DNA from 2 places in the Streptomyces sp. NPDC031379 genome. Region 1 is predicted to be linked to the other one. Evidence: predicted binding sites of a transcription regulator. Region 1 holds the regulator's gene; the other holds the start of a gene.
What was found. The regulator HrcA, encoded in region 1, represses chaperone genes, less so after heat shock. The targets are predictions, from matches to a motif close to TTNGCACTCNGNNNNNCNGAGTGCNAA.

Region 1 (11,986 bases):
CCTCCCGCGCCCCGCGCGACCCCGTCGGCGGCGAGGCGCCGTACGACGCGGCCGAGTACGGGCGCGGGCTGCGGCTGGTCGCCACCCTCGCGGAGTCCTGGGGCGTCACCTACCGCACCGGCGCCAAGACGGTGTGGGCGCGGCTGCCCCCGGGCGGCAGCGAGGCCGCGGACGGGCCCGCGCCGGTCCCGGGCCTGGAGATCGCCGAGGACCTCGCCCCGCAGCCGCACCGTGCCGACGGCGACCGGGACTGGCTGGGCCGGGGCGCGCTGTCCTTCCTCGCCGAGGCCTCCGACCTGCTCGCCGGACAGCTGGACGAGAACCTGGTCGCCGCCCTCACCGGCCAGCTGATCGTGCCCCGGCTCGCCGACTGGTGCGCGGTGTGGCTGGAGGACGAGGCGACCGTGCGCGGCGGCACGGGCGGCGGCCCGGTCCGGGTCTGGCACGCCAGCGAGGCCCGCATCGAGGAACTGCGGTGCGCCCTGCAGAAGGAGCCGCCGTGCCCGCGGGAGGGGCTGCGCTCGGGTCCGGAGCCGTATCCCTGGCCCGGCGACGCGCTGGGGCCCCAGGGCGTCCACGGCGCGGCGCTGGCGTACCGGCTGATCGCGGGCGGCCGGCCGCTCGGCACGCTGGTCATCGGCCGGTGCGGGCCGGCCCGATTCCCCGACGAGGTCACCGGGCTGGTGGAGGACCTCGGCCGGCGGGTCGCCCTCGCCATCGGCGCGGCCCGCCAGTACGCCCGCCAGGCGACCATCAGCGCCGTCCTGCAGCGCGGCCTGCTGCCCGGCGCGGTCGCCGAGATCCCCGGGGTGAGCAGCGCACTCGTCTACGAGCCCTGCGACAAGGGCGGCCCCAGCGGCGACTTCTACGACCTGTTCCCGGCCGGCGACGGCCGCTGGTGCTTCGCGGTCGGCGACGTCCAGGGCAAGGGCCCCGAGGCGGCGGTCGTGATCGGCCTGGCCCGCCCCTGGCTGCGGCTCCTCGCCCGGGAGGGCTACCGCGTCGCCGATGTCCTCGACCGCCTCAACCAGCTCCTCCTGGACGACGCGACGGAGGCGGCCGACGCCGCCGCGCGCGCCCTGGTCGCCGCCGGCGGCCGGCCCGTGGTGTCCGGGGACGGCCCGCAGACCCGCTTCCTGTCCCTGCTCTACGGCGAACTGGTCCCGCACGACGACGGTGTCCGCTGCACCCTCGCCTCCGCCGGGCACCCGCTGCCGCTCGTCCTCGGCCCCGACGGCGGCGTGCGCACCGCCGCCCGCCCGCAGACCCTGCTCGGCGTGGTCGAGGACGAGACCTACACCAGCGAGACCCTCGACCTGCGGCCCGGCGACAGCCTGCTGTGCGTCACCGACGGAGTGACCGAGCGCCGCTCCGGCTCCCGCCAGTTCGACGACGGCGACGGGCTCGCGCGGGCCCTGTCCAGCTGCGCGGGCCTGAGCGCCGAGCTGATCGCCGAACGGATCCGGTGCCTGGTGCACGACTTCGGCGGCGGTCTCCCGGAGGACGACCTGGCCCTGCTGGTGCTCCAGGCCGAGTGACCGTCGGCGTACGGGACAATGGGGGACATGCCTTCCGCACTCCCCGACGGCGAGCCCGTCCCCGCAGACGGCGCGCTGCCCGCCGCAGCGCTCGCCGGGGCCGCCGACCGCCCCCTCGGGTTCTACCTGCACGTGCCGTACTGCGCGACCCGCTGCGGCTACTGCGACTTCAACACCTACACCGCGACCGAGCTGCGCGGCACGGGCGGCGTGCTCGCCTCCCGGGACAACTACGCGGACACGCTGATCGACGAGGTCCGCCTGGCCCGGAAGGTGCTCGGCGACGACCCGCGCGCGGTCCGGACGGTCTTCGTCGGGGGCGGTACGCCGACGCTGCTGGCCGCCGGCGACCTCGTACGGATGCTGGGCGCGATCCGTGACGAGTTCGGCCTGGCACCGGACGCGGAGATCACCACGGAGGCGAACCCGGAGTCGGTGGACCCGGCGTATCTCACCACCCTCCGGGAAGGCGGCTTCAACCGGATCTCCTTCGGCATGCAGAGCGCCAAGCAGCACGTGCTGAGGATCCTGGACCGCACGCACACCCCGGGCCGCCCCGAGGCGTGTGTGGCGGAGGCGAGGACGGCGGGCTTCGAGCACGTCAACCTCGACCTGATCTACGGCACACCGGGGGAGAGCGACGACGACTGGCGGGCGTCCCTGGACGCGGCCATCGGTGCCGGGCCCGACCACATCAGCGCCTACGCCCTGATCGTCGAGGAGGGCACCCAGCTCGCCCGCCGCATCCGCCGGGGCGAGGTCCCGATGACCGACGACGACGCCCACGCCGATCGCTACCTGATCGCCGAGGAGACGTTGTCCGCGGCGGGTTTCGACTGGTACGAGGTCTCCAACTGGGCCACCTCGGAGGCGGGCCGCTGCCTGCACAACGAGCTGTACTGGCGGGGTGCCGACTGGTGGGGCGCCGGACCGGGCGCGCACAGCCATGTGGGCGGGGTGCGCTGGTGGAACGTCAAGCACCCGGGGGCGTACGCGGCGGCGCTGGCGTCGGGGCGGTCGCCGGGGGCCGGGCGTGAGGTCCTGCCGGACGAGGACCGCAGGGTGGAGCGCATCCTGCTGGAGCTGCGGCTGCGGGAGGGGGTGCCGCTGTCCCTGCTCAAGGAGGAGGGGCTCGCGGCGTCCCGGCGGGCGCTGGGCGAAGGCCTCCTGGAGACCGGCCCGTACGACGAGGGGCGTGCGGTGCTGACGCTGCGCGGGCGGCTGCTGGCGGACGCGGTGGTGCGGGACCTGGTGGACTAGGGCCGTCGCCGAAGGCGCCCGGTGTCGCGCAGGGGCCCCTGTCGCCTGCCCGCGGCTGGGTGACCGCCCGCTTCTAGGGGGCGGTCACGAAGTCGATCAGTTCCTCCACCCGGCCCAGCAGCTCCGGCTCCAGATCCCTGTACGACCGCACCCGGCCCAGGATCCCCTGCCAGGCCGCCCCCGTGTTCTCCGGCCAGCCCAGCGCCCGGCACACCCCCGTCTTCCAGTCCTGGCCGCGTGGCACCCGGGGCCAGCCGGGAATGCCCAGGGACGAGGGCTTCACGGCCTCCCAGATGTCGATGTAGGGGTGGCCGACGACGAGCGCGTGCTCACTCGTCACCGACTCGGCGATCCGCGATTCCTTCGTGCCCGGGACCAGGTGGTCCACCAGTACGCCGAGCCGCGCGTCCGGACCCGGCCCGAACTCCGCCACGATCGCCGGCAGGTCGTCCACGCCCTCCAGGTACTCCACGACCACGCCCTCGATGCGCAGGTCGTCGCCCCACACCTTCTCGACCAGCTCGGCGTCGTGCCGGCCCTCGACGTAGATGCGCCCGGCGCGGGCCACGCGCGCGCGTGCGCCGGGGACGGCGAGGGAGCCGGAGGCCGTGCGGCTGGGCCGTACCGGGCCCGAGGCCGGCTTCACCAGGGTGACCACCCTGCCCTCGAGCAGGAAGCCGCGCGGCTCCAGCGGGAACACCCGGTGCTTGCCGAAGCGGTCCTCCAGGGTCACCGTGCCCGCCTCGCAGCGGATCACCGCCCCGCAGAACCCGGTGCCCGGCTCCTCCACCACGAGCCCCGGCTCGGCCGGTACCTCGGGGACCGGCTTCGGCTTCTTCCACGGCGGGGTCAGGTCGGAGGTGTACTGGCGCATTCGGATGACGATAGGAGAAGCGGCACGGCCAGGTTCACGACACGCCGAAACGCGAGGCCAGCTCGTCGCGTTGACGTCGTACGAACCCCGCGTCCACCACCGCACCGTGGCCGGGCACGTACAGCGCGTCCTCGCCGCCCAGTGCCAGCAGCCGGTCCAGCGCGTCCGGCCAGCGGGACGGGACCGCGTCCGGGCCGGCCTGGGGCTCGCCGGACTCCTCGACCAGGTCGCCGCAGAAGACCACCTCCGGCTCCCCAGAGGCCGAGCCGGGGACCAGGACCGCCAGGTCGTGGGCGGTGTGCCCCGGGCCCACGTTGGCCAGCAGCGCCTGCCGGCCGTCGCCGAGGTCGAGGGTCCACTCGCCGGAGACCAGGTGCCGGGGCGGGCTGAGCGCGTCGACCGCCTCGTCCGCGTCGGCCGGCGGCAGCCCGCCCCGGACCGCGTCCAGGCGCAGCTCCGCGCGTTCGTGGGCGAACACCGCGTCGGTGCCCACCGCCGCGTACACCTCGGTCCCGGCGAACGCCGCCATCCCGAAGACGTGGTCGAAGTGGGGATGGGTGAGCGCGAGATGGGTCACACGGCCGCCGGACAGCTCCTGGGCCCGGGCCCGCAGCCGCGCCCCTTCGGCCAGGCTCGAGCCGGCGTCCACCAACAGTGCCGTACCCTCGCCGAGGATGAGGCCCACCGTGCAGTCCCAGCCGGGCAGCCGGCACCGCCCGACGCCGGCGGCCAGCCGCTCCCACCCCAGCTCTTCCCAAGTCACCGTCATACCGCGACGCTAGCGGTACGAGCCGTCACGAGCCGGTACGGACAGCACCGACCTTGCCCAGTGCGTACCTGACAGCCGTACACTGGGCCGGGGAACTCTGGCACTCGCATGGGAAGAGTGCCAGGCGGACGACCCGATGGGACGAGGGGACTGACGTGCTGGAGGTGCGCGCGGATGCTGAGTGAACGCAGGCTTCAGGTGCTGCGCGCGATCGTCCAGGACTATGTGGGCACCGAGGAGCCGGTGGGTTCCAAGGCGCTCACCGAGCGGCACAACCTCGGCGTCTCCCCGGCGACCGTCCGCAACGACATGGCCGCCCTGGAGGACGAGGGGTTCATCGCCCAGCCGCACACCAGTGCCGGGCGCATCCCCACCGACAAGGGCTACCGGCTGTTCGTGGACAAGCTCGCGGGCGTCAAGCCGATGACCGCGCCCGAGCGGCGGGCGATCCAGAACTTCCTGGAGGGCGCCGTCGACCTCGACGACGTCGTGGCGCGCACGGTGCGGCTGCTCGCGCAGCTGACCCGGCAGGTCGCCGTCGTGCAGTATCCGTCGCTGACCCGGTCCACCGTCCGGCACGTGGAGCTGCTCTCGCTCGCTCCCGCGCGCGTGATGCTCGTGCTGATCACGGACACCGGCCGGGTCGAGCAGCGGATGGTCGACTGCCCGGCGCCGTTCGGCGAGGCCTCGCTGGCGGATCTGCGGGCCCGGCTGAACAGCCGGGTCGCGGGCCGCCGGTTCACGGACGTGCCGAGGCTGGTCGAGGACCTGCCGGACGCCTTCGAGCCGGAGGACCGCGGTACGGTCTCCACGGTGCTCTCCACCCTTCTGGAGACACTCGTCGAGGAGAACGAGGAGCGGCTGATGATCGGCGGCACCGCCAATCTCACCCGCTTCGGGCACGACTTCCCCCTCATGATCCGGCCCGTCCTGGAGGCACTGGAGGAGCACGTCGTGCTCCTCAAGCTCCTCGGCGAGGCGAAGGACCCGGGCGTGACCGTGCGCATCGGCCACGAGAACGCCTATGAAGGACTCAACTCCACCTCCGTGGTGTCGGTCGGCTACGGTTCGGGCGGCGAGGCGGTTGCCAAGCTCGGCGTGGTCGGACCGACCCGCATGGACTATCCGGGAACGATGGGAGCGGTACGCGCAGTGGCACGGTACGTCGGACAGATCCTGGCGGAGTCGTAAGTGGCCACCGACTATTACGCCGTTCTCGGCGTGCGCCGCGACGCGTCGCAGGATGAGATCAAGAAGGCGTTCCGTCGGCTCGCGCGCGAGCTGCACCCGGACGTCAACCCCGATCCGAAGACCCAGGAGCGGTTCAAGGAGATCAACGCCGCTTACGAGGTGTTGTCGGACCCGCAGAAGAAGCAGGTCTACGACCTCGGCGGCGACCCGCTCTCCCAGTCGGGCGGCGCGGGCGCGGGCGGCTTCGGGGCCGGTGGCTTCGGTAACTTCTCCGACATCATGGACGCGTTCTTCGGTACGGCGTCGCAGCGCGGGCCGCGTTCGCGCACCCGGCGTGGCCAGGACGCGATGATCCGGATCGAGGTCGAGCTGGACGAGGCCGCCTTCGGCACGACCAAGGACATCCAGGTCGACACCGCGGTCGTCTGCAACACCTGCAACGGTGAGGGCGCGGCTCCGGGCACGTCCGCCCAGACGTGTGACATGTGCCGCGGCCGGGGTGAGGTCTCCCAGGTCACCCGGTCCTTCCTGGGCCAGGTCATGACCTCGCGGCCCTGCCCGCAGTGCCAGGGCTTCGGCACCGTGGTGCCGACGCCGTGCCCGGAGTGCGCCGGCGACGGCCGGGTCCGCTCGCGTCGCACGCTGACGGTGAAGATCCCGGCCGGTGTCGACAACGGCACCCGGATCCAGCTCGCCGGTGAGGGCGAGGTCGGCCCGGGCGGCGGTCCGGCCGGCGACCTGTACGTCGAGATCCACGAGCTGCCGCACCCGACCTTCCAGCGGCGCGGCGACGACCTGCACTGCACGGTCACGATCCCGATGACCGCGGCGTCGCTCGGTACGAAGGTGCCGCTGGAGACCCTGGACGGGATGGAGGAGGTCGACATCCGGCCCGGTACCCAGTCCGGCCAGTCGATCCCGCTGCACAACCGCGGCGTCACGCATCTGCGGGGCGGCGGCCGGGGTGACCTGATCGTCCATGTCGAGGTGCAGACGCCGACGAAGCTGGATCCCGAGCAGGAGCGGTTGCTGCGCGAGCTGGCGAAGCTGCGGGGCGAGGAGCGTCCGCAGGGACAGTTCCAGCCGGGGCAGCAGGGTCTGTTCTCGCGGTTGAAGGACGCGTTCAACGGGCGCTGAGGCATCGTCCACGGGGTGCTCCGGCACCCCGTATGCCGCTGTCCTATGCCGCGGGAAGCCCGGATTCGGACTTGTCCAAAGGACGTGACAACATGCGGTCATGTCCACCGCACTGACCGATCTCTTCCCCCACCCGATCGTGCAGGCTCCCATGGCGGGCGGCGTCTCGCTTCCGCAGCTCGCCGCCGCCGTCTCCGAGGCCGGCGGACTCGGGTTCCTCGCCGCCGGATACAAGACGGCCGACGGCATGTACCAGGAGATCAAGCAGCTGCGGGGGCTCACGAGCCGCCCCTTCGGCGTGAACGTGTTCATGCCGCAGCCGGAGTACCCCGAGTCGGGCGCGGTCGAGGTCTACGCCCACCAGCTGGCCGGCGAGGCCGCCTGGTACGAGACCGAGCTGGGCGACCCGGACAGCGGCCGGGACGACGGCTACGACGCCAAGCTCGCCGTCCTCCTCGACAACCCGGTGCCGGTGGTCTCCTTCCACTTCGGCGTGCCGAGCCGGGACGTGCTGGACTCGCTGCGCCGCGCCGGAACCGTCACGCTGGTCACCGCCACCACCGCCGAGGAGGCCCGCGCGGTCGAGCGGGCCGGGGCGGACGCGGTGATCGCGCAGGGCGTGGAGGCCGGCGGCCACCAGGGAACCCACCGGGACATCCCCGAGAACGACCGCTCCGGCCTCGGACTGCTGTCGCTGATCGCGCAGATCCGCGAGGCCGTGAGCATCCCGGTCGTCGCCGCCGGCGGCATCATGCGCGGCGCCCACATCGCCGCCGTCCTCGCGGCGGGCGCGAGCGCGGCCCAGCTGGGCACCGCCTTCCTCGCCACCCCCGAGTCCGGCGCCCCCGCCCTGCACAAGCAGGCGCTGACCGACCCCCTGTTCGCGCGCACCGAGCTGACCCGCGCCTTCTCCGGCCGTCCGGCGCGCGGGCTGGTCAACCGCTTCCTGCGCGAGCACGGCCCGTACGCCCCCGCCGCCTACCCGGAGATCCACCACCTCACCTCCCCGCTGCGCAAGGCCGCCGCCAAGGCCGGGGACGCGCAGGGCATGGCGCTGTGGGCGGGCCAGGGCCACCGGCTGGCCCGGGAACTGCCGGCCGGTCGGCTGGTGGAGGTGCTGGTGGCCGAACTCGCCGAGGCCGGGACAGCGTTGTCGGAGCTTCCCGCGACCGGGGGTGACCGCCGATGACCAAGCCCGTCTTCGTCGTGGACCGACTCGACCGCATCGGGCCGGAGTTCGTGCTCGACGGCCCCGAAGGGCGGCACGCCGTGTCCGTGAAGCGGCTGCGGCCGGGCGAGGACCTGGTCCTCACCGACGGACGCGGCCGCTGGGCCGAGGGCGTCGTCAAGGCGGCCGAGGGCAAGGACCGGCTGGTGGTCACGGACCTGGAGGCCGTCCACGAGGAGCCCCCGGCCACCCCGCGGATCACCGTCGTGCAGGCCCTGCCCAAGGGCGACCGCGGCGAACTGGCCGTCGAGACCATGACCGAGGTCGGCGTCGACGCCATCGTGCCCTGGCAGGCGTCCCGCTGCATCACCCAGTGGAAGGGCGACCGCGGGCTGAAGTCCCTCGGCAAGTGGCGGGCCACCGCACGTGAGGCCGGCAAGCAGTCCCGCCGGGTCCGCTTCCCCGAGGTCGCGGACGCGGCGACGACCCGACAGGTCGGCGCGCTGCTCGCCGGGGCGGACTTCGCCGCCGTGCTCCACGAGAGCGGCGAGGAGCGGCTCGCCACCGCCGACCTGCCCGACCACGGCGAGATCGTGCTGGTCGTCGGTCCGGAAGGCGGCGTCTCCCCGGAGGAGCTGGCGCTGTTCGCGCAGGCGGGTGCGAAGCCGTACGTCCTCGGTCCTACCGTGTTGCGCACATCCACCGCCGGCACCGCCGCGGCGGCTCTTCTGCTGGGCCGCACCGGCCGCTGGTCCTGACACCACCTGGGGGACACCGTGGAACTCGTCCAAGTCCGGCTGCTGGTCACCGACTTCGCCGCCTGCTACCGCTTCTACACCGACGTCCTCGGCCTCAAGCCGCAGTCCGGCGCGACCGAGGGCCCCTACGAGAAGTTCAGCCCGCACGCGGGCTCCGCCGGGATCGCGCTGCAGGACCGGGCGATGATGGCCGAGGTCCTCGACGAACTGGGCGAGGCCGCCACCGGCCACCGCTCCCTGGTCGTGCTGCGCGTGGACGACCTCGACGCCTACTGCGCGGAGATCACCTCCCGGGGCGCCACCCTGCTGCACGGACCCGCCCCCATGACCGACCGCATGCGCGTGGCCCATCTCAAGGACCCCGAGGGCAACCTGGTCGAGCTGCAGGAGTGGCTGCTGCTGCTCGGGTGACGGTGGCGAGCCGGCGCGGGGGCCACGAACGGGTGAGTGGCCGTATGCGCCCTTCCGCCCCGACCATGCCGGTGGCACGCTGCCCTCCATGGGGGCATGGAGACGGAAGAAGCGCGGGAAGCGGGCTCTGGGCGCGGCGGGACTCGTGCTGGTGGCCGGTGGTGCCGTAGTGGCCTGTGAGCCGGGGGGACTGGGCGCCGGGACCGTCGCCTACACGACGGACACGACGGCGACCGCCCGGCTCGAACGGCAGCATGTGGACGTCGCCTGGCTCTCCTGCACCGGCCGCCAGGGCGACGGCGGCGGCACGGCGGACCGGTCGCCCTCGCCGAGCGAGTCCACCGTCGTGTCCGTCGACTGCCAGGGCGAGACCAGGGACGGGCGGAAGATCGTCGTCGCCGGGACGGTGACCAAGGCCGTCGACGGTGCCTGTGTGCGCGGAGACCTGACCGCCGAGGTCGGCGGCAGACGGGTGTTCCACGTGCGCGGGCTCGGCGACTGCGACGCCACACCCGGGCCGACGTACCGCCCGCCCACCGGAGGGCAGCCGCGGCCCACCGTCACGGTCACCGTCACCCAGACCATCTGGTGCGAGCGCTACCCCAGCTGCCGGCCCGTCGAGGGCAAGTGATCGGAACCGGGAGCGGGGCACACCGGCCGCTGCGTACAGTGACGGGGTGACTCTGGGTGCTACGACGGGAACCACGGAATCTTCCGCCTATCTCCGATTTCCCCATCTGCACGGCGACTTGGTGACGTTCGTCGCCGAGGACGACGTCTGGCTCGCGCCCCTCGACGGCGGCCGCGCCTGGCGGGTCAGCGCCGACAACATGCCGGTGACCCTGCCCCGGGTGTCGCCGGACGGGCGGTTCCTGGCCTGGACCTCCACCCGGGACGGCGCTCCCGAGGTGCATGTCGCCCCCGTCGACGGCGGCCCCGCCGAGCGGCTGACGTACTGGGGGAACATCCGTACCGAGGTGCGTGGCTGGACGGCGGACGGGCGGGTGCTCGCGCTCGGCGCGCAGGGCCGGCACAGCTTCCGCCACAGCTGGGCGCACGCCGTGCCGCTGGACGGCGGACCGGCCGAGACCCTGCCGTACGGGCCGGTCGGCGACGTGGCGCCGGGGCCGGCCACCGTGCTGCTGTCCGCGCCGATGGGCCGCGAGGCCGCCTACTGGAAGCGCTACCGGGGCGGCACGGCGGGCAAGCTGTGGATCGACCGCGCCGCCGAGGGGGCCGAGGGCGCCGGCGAGTTCGTCCGGCTGCACGAGGAGATCGACGGGAACATCGAGTGCCCGGTGTGGGCGGGGGACCGGATCGCCTTCCTCTCCGACCACGAGGGCACCGGAGCGCTGTACTCCTCCCTCCCCGACGGCTCCGACCTGCGCCGGCACACACCTCTGGACGGCTTCTACGCCCGGCACGCGGCCGGAGACGGCAGCCGGGTCGTCTACAGCTGTGCCGGTGAACTCTGGCTGCTGGACGACCTGGAGGGCGCCGAGCCGCGCCGGCTGGAGGTCCGGCTCGGCGGCCCCCGCGTGGACCTGCGGCCGTATCCGCTGAACGCCTCCCGCTGGTTCGGGGAGGCCTCTCCCGACCACACCGCCCGGGGCAGCGCCGTCTGCGTGCGCGGCGGCGTCCACTGGGTCACCCACCGCTCCGGTCCCGCCCGTGCCCTCGCCGCCGCCCCCGGCGTCCGGGCCCGGCTGCCCCGCGCCTTCCGCGCCGAGGGCGAGGAGTGGGCGGTGTGGGTGACGGACGCGGAGGGGGACGACGCCCTGGAGTTCGCCCCCGCGACCGGCACCGTGCCCGGCGCCCCGCCCCGCCGGCTCGCCGCCGGGCAGCTCGGCCGGGTCCTGGAGCTGGCCGTGTCACCCGACGGCAGCCGGGCGGCCGTCGCCGCGCACGACGGGCGGCTGCTGCTGGTGGAGCGGGAGACCGGCGAGGTCCGCGAGGTCGACCGCAGCGACGACGGCGAGGTGTCCGGGCTCGCCTTCTCCCCCGACTCCGCCTGGCTGGCCTGGGCCCACCCCGGCCCCCTCCCGCTGTCCCAGCTGCGCATCGCCCACACCACCGACCTGTCGGTCACCGAGGCGACCCCGCTGCGCTTCCAGGACTACGCGCCCGCCTTCACCCTCGACGGCAAGCACCTCGCCTTCCTCTCCAACCGCGCCTTCGACCCGGTCTACGACGAGCACGTCTTCGACCTCGCGTTCGTGGTCGGCGCCCGGCCGCACCTGATCACGCTGGCCGCCGTCACCCCGTCGCCGTTCGGCCCGCAGCGGCACGGCCGCCCCTTCGAGACGCCCGACAAGGACGAGACCCCCGACGGCGAGGGCACCCCCGCCACCCGCATCGACCTCGAAGGCCTCGCCGACCGGATCGTGCCCTTCCCGGTCGAGGCCGGCCGCTACTCCACCCTGCGCGCCGCCAAGGACGGCGTGCTGTGGCTGCGCCACCCCGTGCACGGCGTCCTCGGCGCCTCCCGCGCCCACCCCGAGGACCCCGACCCGCACACCGAGCTGGAACGCTACGACCTGGCCCAGCGCCGCCTGGAGCATCTCGCCTCCGCCGCCGACCACTTCGAGGTCAGCGGCGACGGCAAACGCGTCCTGCTGTGGAGCGACGGCCGGCTCCGGGTCGTCCCCAGCGACCGACGCACCGGCAGCGACGACGACGGCGACACCAGCGTCACCGTCGACCTCGCCCGGGTCCGGCAGACCGTCGACCCGGCCGCCGAATGGCGGCAGATGTACGACGAGACCGGCCGCCTCATGCGCGACCACTTCTGGCGGCCCGACCTCGGCGGCGTCGACTGGGACGGCGTCCTCGGCCGCTACCGGCCGCTGCTGGCCCGGCTCGCCACCCACAGCGACCTGG
Region 2 (11,986 bases), on a different contig from region 1:
TGGAACCGCAGCCCACCGCACCGCAGCCCGTCGCACCGGCGACCCCCGCACCGCAGCCCGTCGCACCGGCGCCGGCCGCGGCACACGCGATCGAGACCGTCTTCCGCCTGGAGTCGCCCCGGGTGATCGCCGGCATCGCCCGGATCGTCCGGGACGTCGGCATCGCCGAGGAACTGGCGCAGGACGCGCTGGTCGCCGCCCTGGAACGGTGGCCCCGGGACGGGGTGCCCGACAACCCCGGCGCCTGGCTCATGGCCACCGCCCGGCACCGCGCCGTCGACCTGATCCGGCGCCGCGAGACCTACGCCCGCAAACTGGCCGAGATCGGCCGGGACCTGCGGACCACGGTCCCGCCCGAGGAACCGGGCGACCCGGACGACATCGACGACGACCTGCTCCGGCTCGTCTTCACCACCTGCCATCCGGTGTTGTCCCCGCAGGCCCGCACCGCGCTCACCCTGCGCCTGCTCGGAGGCCTGACCACGGCCGAGATCGCCCGCGCCCAGCTGGTCCCGGAACCGACGATCGCCCAGCGCATCGTCCGGGCCAAGCGGACCCTCGCCACCAAGAACGTCGCCTTCGAGGTGCCGTACGGGCCCGACCGGGAGGCCCGCCTCGGTTCCGTCCTGGACGTCATCTACCTGATCTTCAACGAGGGGTACGCGGCGTCGGCCGGGGACGACCTGCTGCGTCCAGGGCTGTGCGAGGACGCCCTGCGGCTCGCCCGTGTGCTCTCCTCCCTGATGCCCGAGGAAGGCGAGGTGCACGCGCTGACCGCGCTGCTGGAGTTCCAGGCCTCCCGCACCGCCGCCCGCACCGGCCCCGACGGCGCGCCGGTGCTTCTGAAGGACCAGAACCGCCGCCGCTGGAACCGCATGCTCATCGCCCGCGGCATCCGGTCCCTCGCCCGCGCCGAGGCCACGTCACCGTCCGGCCTCCCCGGCCCCTACGCCCTTCAGGCGGCCATCGCCGCGTGCCATGCGCACGCGTACACCTACGAGGAGACCGACTGGCGCTCCATCGCCACCCTGTACGCCCTGCTCGCGGCCCGCGCCCCGTCCCCGGTCGTGGAACTGAACCGTGCCGTCGCCGTGTCGATGGCCGAGGGCCCGGCCGAGGGGCTGAAGCTGGTGGACGCCCTGGCCGGCGAGCCCGCCCTGCGGTCGTACCACCTGCTGCCCGGCGTGCGGGGCGACCTGCTGGCGCGGCTGGGCCGCACCGCCGAGGCCCGCGAGGAGTTCGTACGGGCGGCGGCACTGGCCGGCAACCGGCGCGAGCGCGACCTGCTGCTGGGCAGGGCCGAGGAGTGCGCACCCTGACCACGGGCGACGACGGTCAGCCGGCGGCCGGCCGCGCGGGACCCCCGATCAGCATGGTCGGCGCCCCCGCGACCCGGGTGAGGAACACCGTGGCCGCGCCCGGTCCCTGCGGCTTGACCTTCCTGCGCAGTTCCTCGGGTTCCACCGCCGAGCCCCGCTTCTTCACGGTCAGCGTGCCGATCTCCCGCTCCCGCAGCAGGGCCTTCAGCTTCTTGACGTTGAAGGGGAGCTGATCGTTGATCTCGTAGGCGGAGGCGTACGGGGTGGGGCACAGCTCGTCGGCCGTGACGTACGCGATGGTCTCGTCGACGAGGCCGCCACCGACCTCATCGGCCACCTCCGCGACCAGGTGGGCCCGGATGACGGCGCCGTCGGGCTCGTACAAGTACCGCCCCACCGGGCGCACTCGGGGATCGGGCAGCCCCCGGCCGAGGAGCGTGCGCGGGCCGGGCAGCAGCGTCGCCCGTACGGCGCCCGGCGCCCCGGTGCCGAACCACAGCACCGCCTCCTTCACGTCCCCGCCGTCGGAGATCCACTCGGCCTCGGCCTCCGCGGGCACCGCCTCGTGCGGAATGCCCGGAGCGATCTTCAGGGCCGCGCGGGGTGCCGTACGCGCCGCGCCGACCGCCCAGGACAGGGGCGGTGAGTAGGCCTCGGGATCGAAGATCCGGCCGCGCCCGCCCCGCCGGGCCGGGTCCACGAACACCGCGTCGTAGCCGGCGGTGTCCACCTCCGTGACGTCGGCCTCGCGCACCTCGATCAGGCCGGCCAGCCCCAGCGCCTCGGCGTTCGCCCGCGCCACCGCCGCCGTCAGCGGGTCCCGGTCCACGGCCAGCACCCGGATCCCGGCCCGCGCCAGCGCGATCGCGTCCCCGCCGATCCCGCAGCACAGGTCGGCGACCGAGGTCACGCCGAGGTCCGTCAGCCGCCGCGCCCGGTACGCGGCCACGCTCGCCCGCGTCGACTGCTCGACCCCGTTCGGCGTGAAGTACATCCGCCCGGCGTCCTCGGCCCCGAACTTCGCCGCCGCCCGCTGCCGCAGCCGGGCCTGGCCGAGCGCGGCCGACACCAGCTCGGCCGGGTGGTCGCGGCGCAGCCGGGTGGCCACGGCCAGCTCCTGCGCGGGCTCGGTGTCGCGCACCTCGTCGAGGAGGGCGCGGCCTTCGGGGGTGAGGAGGAGGGCGAGGTCGTTCACCGGGTCATTGTGGGCCAGTCGGTGGACGGTGCGCCTCCGGCGGCGGTGTCGGACCGGGTCGCGGGCCGTGACCTGGGAGGATCCGGCACCATGCGACTAGTAGTACAAAATGACAAAAATAGGACTTGGTCTCCGGTGTGGGCGCGGGCCCGGTCTCGTTCCCGGTCCCTGACCCTCGGCTGCACAGCCGTCGCGATGGCCTCCGCCGCCCTCCTCTCCGGCTGCGCCGGCCCGGACTCCGCCCGCACCGCGCCCGGCCAGGGCGGTCCCGCCCAGGCCCGGGACCAGGGGGGCGGCCCGGCCGCCGAGCACGCCCGGCTGGTCGCCGCCGCCCGGCGCTGGGGACTGGAACAGGTCCCGCTGACGCCTCCGCCCCCGCCCGCGGTGAAGCCGAAGATCACCGCCCGCGCCGGGTTCGAGGTGGACCACCAGGACGACTGGGACCTGCCGCCGGTCTTCACCACGGTCCCCACCCGGCAGAAGGTCGTCTTCCTGACCATCGACGACGGCGCCGAGAAGGATCCCAGGTTCCTCGCCATGATGCGGGACCTGAAGATCCCGTACACCGCCTTCCTCAGCAACTACCTGGTGGCGGACGACTACGCCTACTTCCGCAAGATGCGGTCCTACGGCAACACCCTCGACAACCACACGCTGCACCACCCCTACCTGCCGGGCCTGTCCTACGAGGAGCAGAAGGACGAGATCTGCGGCATGCAGGCCGTCATGAAGGCGCAGTTCGGCAAGGCGCCGACCGTCTTCCGCCCCCCTTACGGCAACTACAACCAGGACACCCTGGTCGCCGCCAAGGCCTGCGGCATCAAGTACGCGCCGATCTGGAACGAGGAGGTCTTCGTCGACCACTGGGAGTACCGCGAGGACGACCGGCAGCTGCGCCGAGGCGACATCGTCCTCACCCACTTCCGCGGCCGTGACGACTGGGACGGCACGATGGTCGACGACATGCGCCGCTTCCTGAACAAGGTCACGCGCGAGGGCTACGCCGTGGCCCGCCTGGAGGACTACCTGTGAGGCGGGCGCGGGGCCTGGCCGCGGTCCTCGCCTCGGCCCTCCTCCTCGCGGGCTGCGCGCAGTCCGTCGACCCCATCGAACGCCTCGGCAAGAAGGCGGCCGAAGGGGTGCGCCCGCACGGCCCCGCACCCGACCTGGCCTACCGTCATTGGGGCCTGTCCCGGCCCCTGGCCCGCCCGCCCCGGCCCGCCACCCGGCCCCTCGCCCTCGGCCCCCGCACCGGGGGCGGCACCCTGCCCCGCGTCGTGGACCACGTCCCCACCCGCGACCGGGTCGTCTTCCTCACCTACGACGGCGGCGCGGAGCGGGATCCCCGCTTCGCCGACATGGTCCGCGAACTCCACCTGCCCGTCAGTCTGTTCCTCACCGGCAGCGTCGCCGGCCCCGGGCACGGCCACTTCGCCCGTCTGCACAGGCTCGGCGCCGGCATCCAGAACCACACCCTCGACCACCGCGCGCTCGCCGGACAGCCGTACGCCGCCCAGCGCGCCGAGATCTGCGGCCAGCAGAACCGGCTCGACGCCCGCCTCGGCGTCCGCCCCCGCCTCCTCCGCCCGCCCTACGGCACGTACGACACCACCACCCTGCGCGCGGCGGCCGAGTGCGGCATCTCCGCGGTCGTCCTGTGGCGGGCCGCGGTGACCCCGGCGGACCTCGACTTCCCCCGGGGCGACCACCGCCTCCGCCCCGGGGACATCGTCCTGGTCGGTCCGGACGAGTCCACGGGCCCGACCCTGACGGAACGCACCACACGGGTTCTGCGCGGCGTGCAGCGGCGGGGGCTGACGGTGGGACGGCTCGAGGACTACCTGTGACCGGGTGCCGAGCGGCTTCCGGCGGAGGCCGGCTCCGGCCGACGCGCGGCACGGGATTGGCACTCCGCTTGACCGAGTGCTAATCGCGGTCATAGTCTCGGCTCTGGCACTCCCCCCTGGAGAGTGCCAACAACGCGACGGGCAGGTCCGGCACCCGCGACGACGGATCGACCTGGTCGCCACCTCAGACAGTTAACCCCGTGAGATCTCCGAAGGGGGAGGTCGGATCGTGACGACCGCCAGCTCCAAGGTTGCCATCAAGCCGCTCGAGGACCGCATCGTGGTCCAGCCGCTGGACGCCGAGCAGACCACGGCCTCTGGCCTGGTCATTCCGGACACCGCGAAGGAGAAGCCCCAGGAGGGCGCCGTCCTCGCCGTGGGCCCGGGCCGGTTCGAGAACGGCGAGCGCCTTCCGCTCGACGTCAAGGTCGGCGACGTCGTCCTGTACAGCAAGTACGGCGGCACCGAGGTGAAGTACAACGGCGAGGAGTACCTCGTCCTCTCGGCTCGCGACGTCCTCGCGATCATCGAGAAGTAAGTCACCTCGAGCACTTTTGATGCTTGACGCTGCGCCCCTGGCCCCCGCGACCACTTAAGAAGCCGGGCGCCCGGGGCGCAGTGCCTTTTTCACCCACAGATTTCCGAGAGGGCTCCCGCTGTCATGGCGAAGATCCTGAAGTTCGACGAGGACGCCCGTCGCGCCCTCGAGCGCGGCGTCAACAAGCTGGCCGACACGGTGAAGGTGACGATCGGCCCCAAGGGCCGCAACGTCGTCATCGACAAGAAGTTCGGCGCCCCGACCATCACCAACGACGGTGTCACGATCGCCCGCGAGGTCGAGATCGAGGACCCGTACGAGAACCTCGGCGCGCAGCTGGTGAAGGAGGTGGCGACCAAGACCAACGACATCGCTGGTGACGGCACCACCACCGCCACCGTGCTGGCCCAGGCGCTCGTCCGCGAGGGCCTGAAGAACGTCGCCGCCGGCGCCTCTCCGGCGGCCCTGAAGAAGGGCATCGACGCCGCGGTCAAGGCCGTCTCCGACGAGCTGCTCGCCACGGCCCGCCCGATCGACGAGAAGTCCGACATCGCCGCCGTGGCCGCGCTGTCCGCCCAGGACCAGCAGGTCGGCGAGCTGATCGCCGAGGCGATGGACAAGGTCGGCAAGGACGGTGTCATCACCGTCGAGGAGTCCAACACCTTCGGTCTCGAGCTGGACTTCACCGAGGGCATGGCCTTCGACAAGGGCTACCTGTCGCCGTACTTCGTGACGGACCAGGAGCGCATGGAGGCCGTCCTGGAGGACCCGTACATCCTCATCAACCAGGGCAAGATCTCCTCCATCCAGGACCTGCTGCCGCTGCTGGAGAAGGTCATCCAGTCGGGTGCCTCCAAGCCGCTGCTGATCATCGCCGAGGACGTCGAGGGCGAGGCCCTGTCGACCCTGGTCGTGAACAAGATCCGCGGCACCTTCAACGCGGTCGCGGTGAAGGCCCCCGGCTTCGGTGACCGCCGCAAGGCGATGCTGGAGGACATGGCCGTCCTCACCGGCGCCACGGTCATCTCCGAGGAGGTCGGCCTCAAGCTCGACCAGGCCGGCCTGGACGTGCTGGGCTCCGCCCGCCGCGTGACGGTCACCAAGGACGACACGACCATCGTCGACGGCGCCGGCAAGTCCGAGGACGTCGTGGGCCGCGTCAACCAGATCAAGGCCGAGATCGAGAACACCGACTCCGACTGGGACCGCGAGAAGCTCCAGGAGCGCCTCGCGAAGCTGGCCGGCGGCGTGTGCGTGATCAAGGTCGGCGCCGCCACCGAGGTGGAGCTGAAGGAGAAGAAGCACCGTCTGGAGGACGCCATCTCCGCGACCCGCGCCGCGGTCGAGGAGGGCATCGTCTCCGGTGGTGGCTCCGCCCTGGTCCACGCCTCCAAGGTCCTCGAGGGCAACCTCGACAAGACCGGCGACGAGGCCACCGGTGTCGCCGTGGTGCGCAAGGCCGTGGTCGAGCCGCTGCGCTGGATCGGCGAGAACGCCGGCCAGGAGGGCTACGTCATCGTGTCCAAGGTCAAGGACCTGGACAACGGGCAGGGCTACAACGCCGCCACCGGCGAGTACGGCGACCTGGTCAAGGCCGGCGTCATCGACCCGGTCAAGGTCACCCGCTCCGCCCTGGAGAACGCCGCCTCCATCGCCTCCCTGCTGCTCACGACCGAGACCCTGGTCGTCGAGAAGAAGGAAGAGGAGCCGGCCGACGCGGGCCACGGCCACAGCCACGGCCACGCCCACTGACGCAGCTCGGTTCAGGCACTGAGGCCCGGCACCCCCTCGGGGGCGCCGGGCCTTCGCGTCTACTCCTCGAACTGGTCGAGCGCGCCCAGCTGTTGCATCAGACCCAGCTGGTCGTGCTGCCACCAGGTCTCGGCGATCTTTCCGTTGTCGCCGAACCGGAACAGCGTCACTCCGGTCATCGTGACGTCCCTGCCGGTGGGCGCGATCCCCAGGAAGTCACCCTTGTGCGTGGCGTTCCAGGTCCACCGCGCGCAGGCCCGGTCGCCCTGGGCCATCACGTCCTCCAGCGCGAAGGCGAAGTCGAAGCCGCTGCGCCACATCCGGTACTCGCTGCGGACGTTGTCCAGCCCGATCATGTCCTGCGGGTTGATCGGGTTGTGGCTGTGGACGTCCTCGTCGAGGAGGTCGTTGAGCGGCGGCAGGTCGCCCCGGGTCGCGAGCGTGTCGAAGAACCGCCGCACGCTCTCCACGGTCAGCTGGTCGTCCCGTACGACGTCCAGGTCCGTGAAGGTCGGCATCTCGTCGCAGAGCGCGACCATCTCCTGGAAGATCCGGTCGGTCTCCGGGAGGTTCGAGTTCCGCATCGCGTCCTCGTACGACGGGAACTCCACCACCTCGACGATGTGCGAAGCGTCCGACCGGTCCTTGGCGACCAGTGCGTGCGTCGCCGTCCGTCTGCCCTTGGTCTGCGCGACCCAGTCGTCCATGAGCCGGTTCATCTCGTCCAGCCGGCTCGTTCTGCACTCGATGAGCTGTACGAAGGTCATGACGCCGCCTCCCGGCCCCTCGCCCGGTACCGTCCCCCCCATTTTCGCACCGGGGCGGCAGCGCCACCCGTTCGCTACCGCGGCCCGTACCTGCGCCCGGTCCTGGAGGAGATCCCGCCCATCAGCCCCCGGGGCGTCACCTTCACCAGACCCATCAGCGCCTTGTACCGCGGGTCCGGGACGGACAGCGACTTGCCGCGCGCCAGGTCCGCCAGCGCCGTCGCGACCAGCTTGTCGGCGTCCAGCCACATCCACCCCGGGATGTTGTCCGTGCCCATACCGGCCCGCTCGTGGAACTCGGTGCGCACGAAGCCGGGGCACAGCGCCATCAGCCGCACCCCGCTGCCCGCCAGGTCCTTCGCCGCGCCCTGCGTGAACTGCACGACCCAGGCCTTCGACGCCCCGTACGTGCCCCGCGGCACGAAGGCGGCCACCGAGGCGACGTTGACGACCCCGCCCCGCCCGCGCTCGCGCATCGCCGCGGCGGCCGCCGACGTCAGCCGGAGCACCGCCTCGCAGTGCACCTTGAGCATCTTCAGCTCGTCCGCCATGGGCACGTCCAGATAGCGGCCCTTGTTGCCGAACCCGGCGTTGTTGATCAGCAGGTCGACCGGGTTCTTCCGGTCGCCGAGCCGGTCCGCGACCGCCTCGATGCCCTTGTCCTCGGACAGATCGGCGGTCAGCACCTCCACCTCGACGCCGTGCCGGTCGTGCAGCTCGGTCGCCTGCTCGCGCAGCCGCTTCGTATCCCGCGCCACCAGGACGAGGTCGTGTCCGTCAGCCGCCAGCCGCCGCGCGAACGCGGCGCCGATCCCCGCGGTCGATCCCGTAATCAGAGCCGTTGTCATGGCCCAAGGGTAGTGACCCGGCCCGACGGCGTCCGCTGCCCACGGCGCCTTCACCACAGCCGCGCCGACGCCTCCCACGGCCGTGCTGACGCGTCCTCAGCCGCCGTACCGCTCCACGTACTCGCGGGCCTTCACCATGGTCTCCGTGTGCAGTGCCGCGCCCGCGGCGAGCAGCCGCGGCAGCAGTTCCCGCTCGGTGGTGACCGCGCGGAACTGCATCGCCGCCGTCACGCCGTGCTCCGGCCGGTGCACGATCTCGACCGCGTCGCCCGCCTGTATCTCGCCCGGTTCGATCACCCGCAGGTAGGCTCCGGTGGCGCCCTTCCGGGTGAATCTCTTCACCCATCCCCGTTCGCCCAGATGGCCCTGGAACGTGCGGCACGGAATCCGCCCCGAGGTCACCTCCAGCAGCACCCCGGAACCGATCCGCCAGCGCTCGCCGATCAGCGCGCCGGAGACGTCCAGTCCGTTCGTCGTCAGGTTCTCCCCGAAGCAGCCGTTGGGCAGCGATCGGCCCAGCTCGCGCTCCCAGTCGTCGAGGTCCTCGCGCGCGAACGCGTACACCGCCTGGTCGTCGCCGCCGTGGTGCCGCAGGTCGCACACCGCGTCGCCGGCGAGCCCGCTCGCGCCGGCCCCCTTGAGGCCCGGCGCCGCCACCCGCACCGGCCCGTCGGCCGGCTTCTTGTCGATGCCCGTCACGCCGTCCGGCTGGTCCGTGTACGACACCGGCTGCGGGCGGCCGAGGTTGACCGAGAGAAGCTTCATGCCCGCACGGTACGTGACCTGCCTCAAAGCGTCGAGCGAATATGGGGCGCCACCCCCAAGCTGCCCTTATACTCAGAGGGTGATCGAGGCCCGTCATCTCCGCGTCCTGCGCGCCGTCGCCACCACCGGTTCCTTCTCGGCGGCGGGGCGCGAACTGGGCTGCACCCAGCCCGCCGTCAGCCAGCAGATGAAGGCCCTGGAATCCTCCGTCGGCACCCCGCTGCTGGTCCGCAGCGGCCGCGAGATGCGTCTGACCCAGGCCGGTGAGGCCCTGGTCCGGCACGCCTCGGGCATCCTCGCCGGACTCACCGCGGCCGAGGAGGAGGTCGCCGCCATCGCGGGCCTGCGGGCCGGCCGGGTCCGGCTGGTCTCCTTCCCCAGCGGCAGCTCCACCCTGGTCCCCACCGCCCTCGCCGCCCTGCGCGCCGCCCACCCCGGCACCCGCGTCTCCCTGGAGGAGGCCGAGCCCCCCAGGTCCGTCGAACTGCTGCGCGAAGGCGACTGCGACCTGGCCCTGGCCTTCCGTTATGAGGGGGCCGCGGTCGCCGAGGACTGGGACGACCTGGTCGTACGGCCCCTGCTGACGGACCGGCTGGTGGCCCTCGTGCCCGAGCGGCACCGGCTCGCGCGTGCGGAGACCGTCGCCATCGGGGAGCTGGCCCAGGAGCCGTGGATCGCGGGCTGCCCGCGCTGCCGCGGCCAGCTCGTACAGGTCTGCGAGGGGGCCGGTTTCCTTCCGCGCATCGACTTCGCGACCGACGACTACCCGGCGGTGGTCGGCCTGGTCGGCGCGGGACTCGGGGTGGCCGTGCTGCCGCAGCTGGCGGTGGAGTCGGTACGGCCGCGGGGGGTGCGGGCGGTGCGGCTGGAGCCGGCGGTGCGGCGGGAGATCGTCGCACTCACCCTGCCCGACCTGGCGCAGGTGCCGACCGTGGCGGCGACGCTGGAACAGCTGGCCCGGGCGGCCCGGGTGGCCGGGCGTTCATAAGGGCCCCGGCAAGGACGTGGGCACGCGCGCGCGTGCCCGTGAGGGAGTGGCCACGCCTGGCGGGCCATGGATGCAGAAACGTTCCTTCAGTGATTCGGGGCGGGGTCCCCGCTCGTGGTCGACGCCGTCACCAGGCGGTTGCGTGCCCGTCCCATCAGCTCCTCACGCTCGTCCTCGGTCAGGCCGCCCCAGACCCCGTACGGCTCGCGCACCGCCAGGGCGTGCGCCGCGCACTCCGCACGGACCGGGCACCTCATGCAGACCTCCTTGGCCGAGTTCTCGCGAGCGCTCCGAGCCGCCCCGCGCTCGCCCTCCGGGTGGAAGAAGAGCGAGCTGTCCACCCCGCGGCAGGCAGCCAGCAGTTGCCAGTCCCACAGGTCCGCGTTCGGTCCGGGAAGGCGGGAGAAATCTGCCATTACGTGACCCCTTGTAGCCGTTCTGGGCGGATACGGTGCCAACGACCGTACATGTCCGGTCTAAGGAGATGAAAATATGACTCATTGCGAATCTAGCTCCAGACACTGAGAAACGGGAGCAAAAACGGCTAAATGGGGCATTGGTTGTGATGAAAAGTTGAGGGTCTGTCGGGCATGTCTGCACCGTGTCGGTGCCCTCACATAGAGTGCCGAAGACGGCACGCAGCCCCGTAACTCTTTCGAGTGACCGTCGTTGAGAGTGCGGAGGCGGTTGAAAACACAAGCGCTCGGGCAGGCGTCCGAGACGGTCGACCGCACAGGTGACGATTCCGTACCAGCCTGGAGGCTCAAGGTGACGCGCATCAGCTGCGGAGGGCGGTCATGACATCCGTCCTCGTCTGCGACGACTCCCCGCTTGCCCGAGAGGCGCTCCGCCGCGCGGTCGCGACCGTGCCCGGTGTCGAGCGCGTGACGACGGCGGCCAACGGCGAGGAAGTCCTCCGCCGCTGGGGCGCCGACCGCTCCGACCTCATCCTGATGGACGTGCGCATGCCCGGCCTGGGCGGCGTGGAGACCGTCCGCCGACTGCTGTCCGCCGACCCGGGCGCCCGCATCATCATGCTCACCGTCGCCGAGGACCTCGACGGTGTGGCCCTCGCGGTCGCCGCCGGCGCCCGGGGCTACCTGCACAAGGACGCCTCGCGCGCGGAGCTGCGCGCCACCGTGACGCAGGCGCTGGCCGACCCCACCTGGCGCCTGGCCCCGCGCCGCCTCCGCTCGGCCGAGATGGGCGCCGCGCCCACGCTCACCGCGCGGGAGATCCAGGTCCTGGAGGGCATGAGCCACGGCCGCTCCAACGCCGAGATCGGCCGCGAGCTGTTCCTCTCCGAGGACACCGTCAAGACCCACGCCCGGCGCCTGTTCAAGAAGCTCGGCGCCTCGGACCGGGCCCACGCGGTGGCGCTCGGGTTCCGCTGGGGACTGGTCCGGTAGGACATGCGCAGCCCTGCGGGGCAGGCGGGACCGGACCGCACCGGGCACCGTTCCCGAGGCCGGGAACGGCTCCGCCTCCCTCGGCAGCAGCCGGACGACACCGGGTCGGCGCGTCAGGTGTTCCGAGGGTGCGCACGGCTGCGTGCAGCCGGTCGCCGACGCCGGCGCGGCGCAGGTCATGCCCCGTGTCCCGCTTCGGTGGAGGCATCCGTGGCGGGGCCGTTCGACGGGGGCCGGGGCGTTCGCGCGCCGGCCGCTCGCGCGCCGGGTCTACGATCCCGCCGGACGTGCCGGCGGGTGGTGTGCAAGGCGCCCCGCCGGACGCCCGCTGCTCGTTTCGGCGCGGATGCCGCATCCTTGAGGGTGTGGAGTCTCTCGGGGACGAGTCGGTCGAGCGGAAGGGGAGGGCGCAGGGGATGAGTGCCGGCGCACCTGCTCATAACGCTTCGGTGCACAACCACGAACACGATGCGACGGACCGGACGGCCGCAAGGCACCATGGACCGATGCGCGACGACGAGGCGGGCACGGCCCACGGGGCGATCGGTGCGCTCGTGC

Region 2: a site for HrcA is predicted at 4,418-4,444, ahead of groES (co-chaperone GroES). Genes of this name have one in related genera too.

Annotation. Positions count from the first base shown of each region.
Region 1 covers NZ_JBVIIT010000011.1:57,829-69,814, forward strand. The annotation lists gene ACZ5CW_RS17655 (SpoIIE family protein phosphatase) at 1-1,538, shown strand, start outside; gene hemW (radical SAM family heme chaperone HemW) at 1,566-2,798, shown strand; gene ACZ5CW_RS17665 (DUF3097 domain-containing protein) at 2,872-3,672, opposite strand; gene ACZ5CW_RS17670 (MBL fold metallo-hydrolase) at 3,707-4,441, opposite strand; gene hrcA (heat-inducible transcriptional repressor HrcA) at 4,616-5,632, shown strand; gene dnaJ (molecular chaperone DnaJ) at 5,633-6,769, shown strand; gene ACZ5CW_RS17685 (nitronate monooxygenase) at 6,870-7,958, shown strand; gene ACZ5CW_RS17690 (16S rRNA (uracil(1498)-N(3))-methyltransferase) at 7,955-8,695, shown strand; gene ACZ5CW_RS17695 (VOC family protein) at 8,714-9,106, shown strand; gene ACZ5CW_RS17700 (hypothetical protein) at 9,195-9,737, shown strand; gene ACZ5CW_RS17705 (S41 family peptidase) at 9,859-11,986, shown strand, end outside.
Region 2 covers NZ_JBVIIT010000001.1:524,442-536,427, forward strand. The annotation lists gene ACZ5CW_RS02485 (RNA polymerase sigma factor) at 1-1,319, shown strand, start outside; gene ACZ5CW_RS02490 (THUMP-like domain-containing protein) at 1,336-2,514, opposite strand; gene ACZ5CW_RS02495 (polysaccharide deacetylase family protein) at 2,605-3,546, shown strand; gene ACZ5CW_RS02500 (polysaccharide deacetylase family protein) at 3,543-4,361, shown strand; gene groES (co-chaperone GroES) at 4,591-4,899, shown strand; gene groL (chaperonin GroEL) at 5,023-6,651, shown strand; gene ACZ5CW_RS02515 (ester cyclase) at 6,711-7,418, opposite strand; gene ACZ5CW_RS02520 (SDR family NAD(P)-dependent oxidoreductase) at 7,493-8,266, opposite strand; gene ACZ5CW_RS02525 (MOSC domain-containing protein) at 8,363-9,031, opposite strand; gene ACZ5CW_RS02530 (LysR family transcriptional regulator) at 9,111-10,019, shown strand; gene ACZ5CW_RS02535 (WhiB family transcriptional regulator) at 10,106-10,435, opposite strand; gene ACZ5CW_RS02540 (response regulator transcription factor) at 10,817-11,428, shown strand; gene ACZ5CW_RS02545 (sigma-70 family RNA polymerase sigma factor) at 11,935-11,986, shown strand, end outside.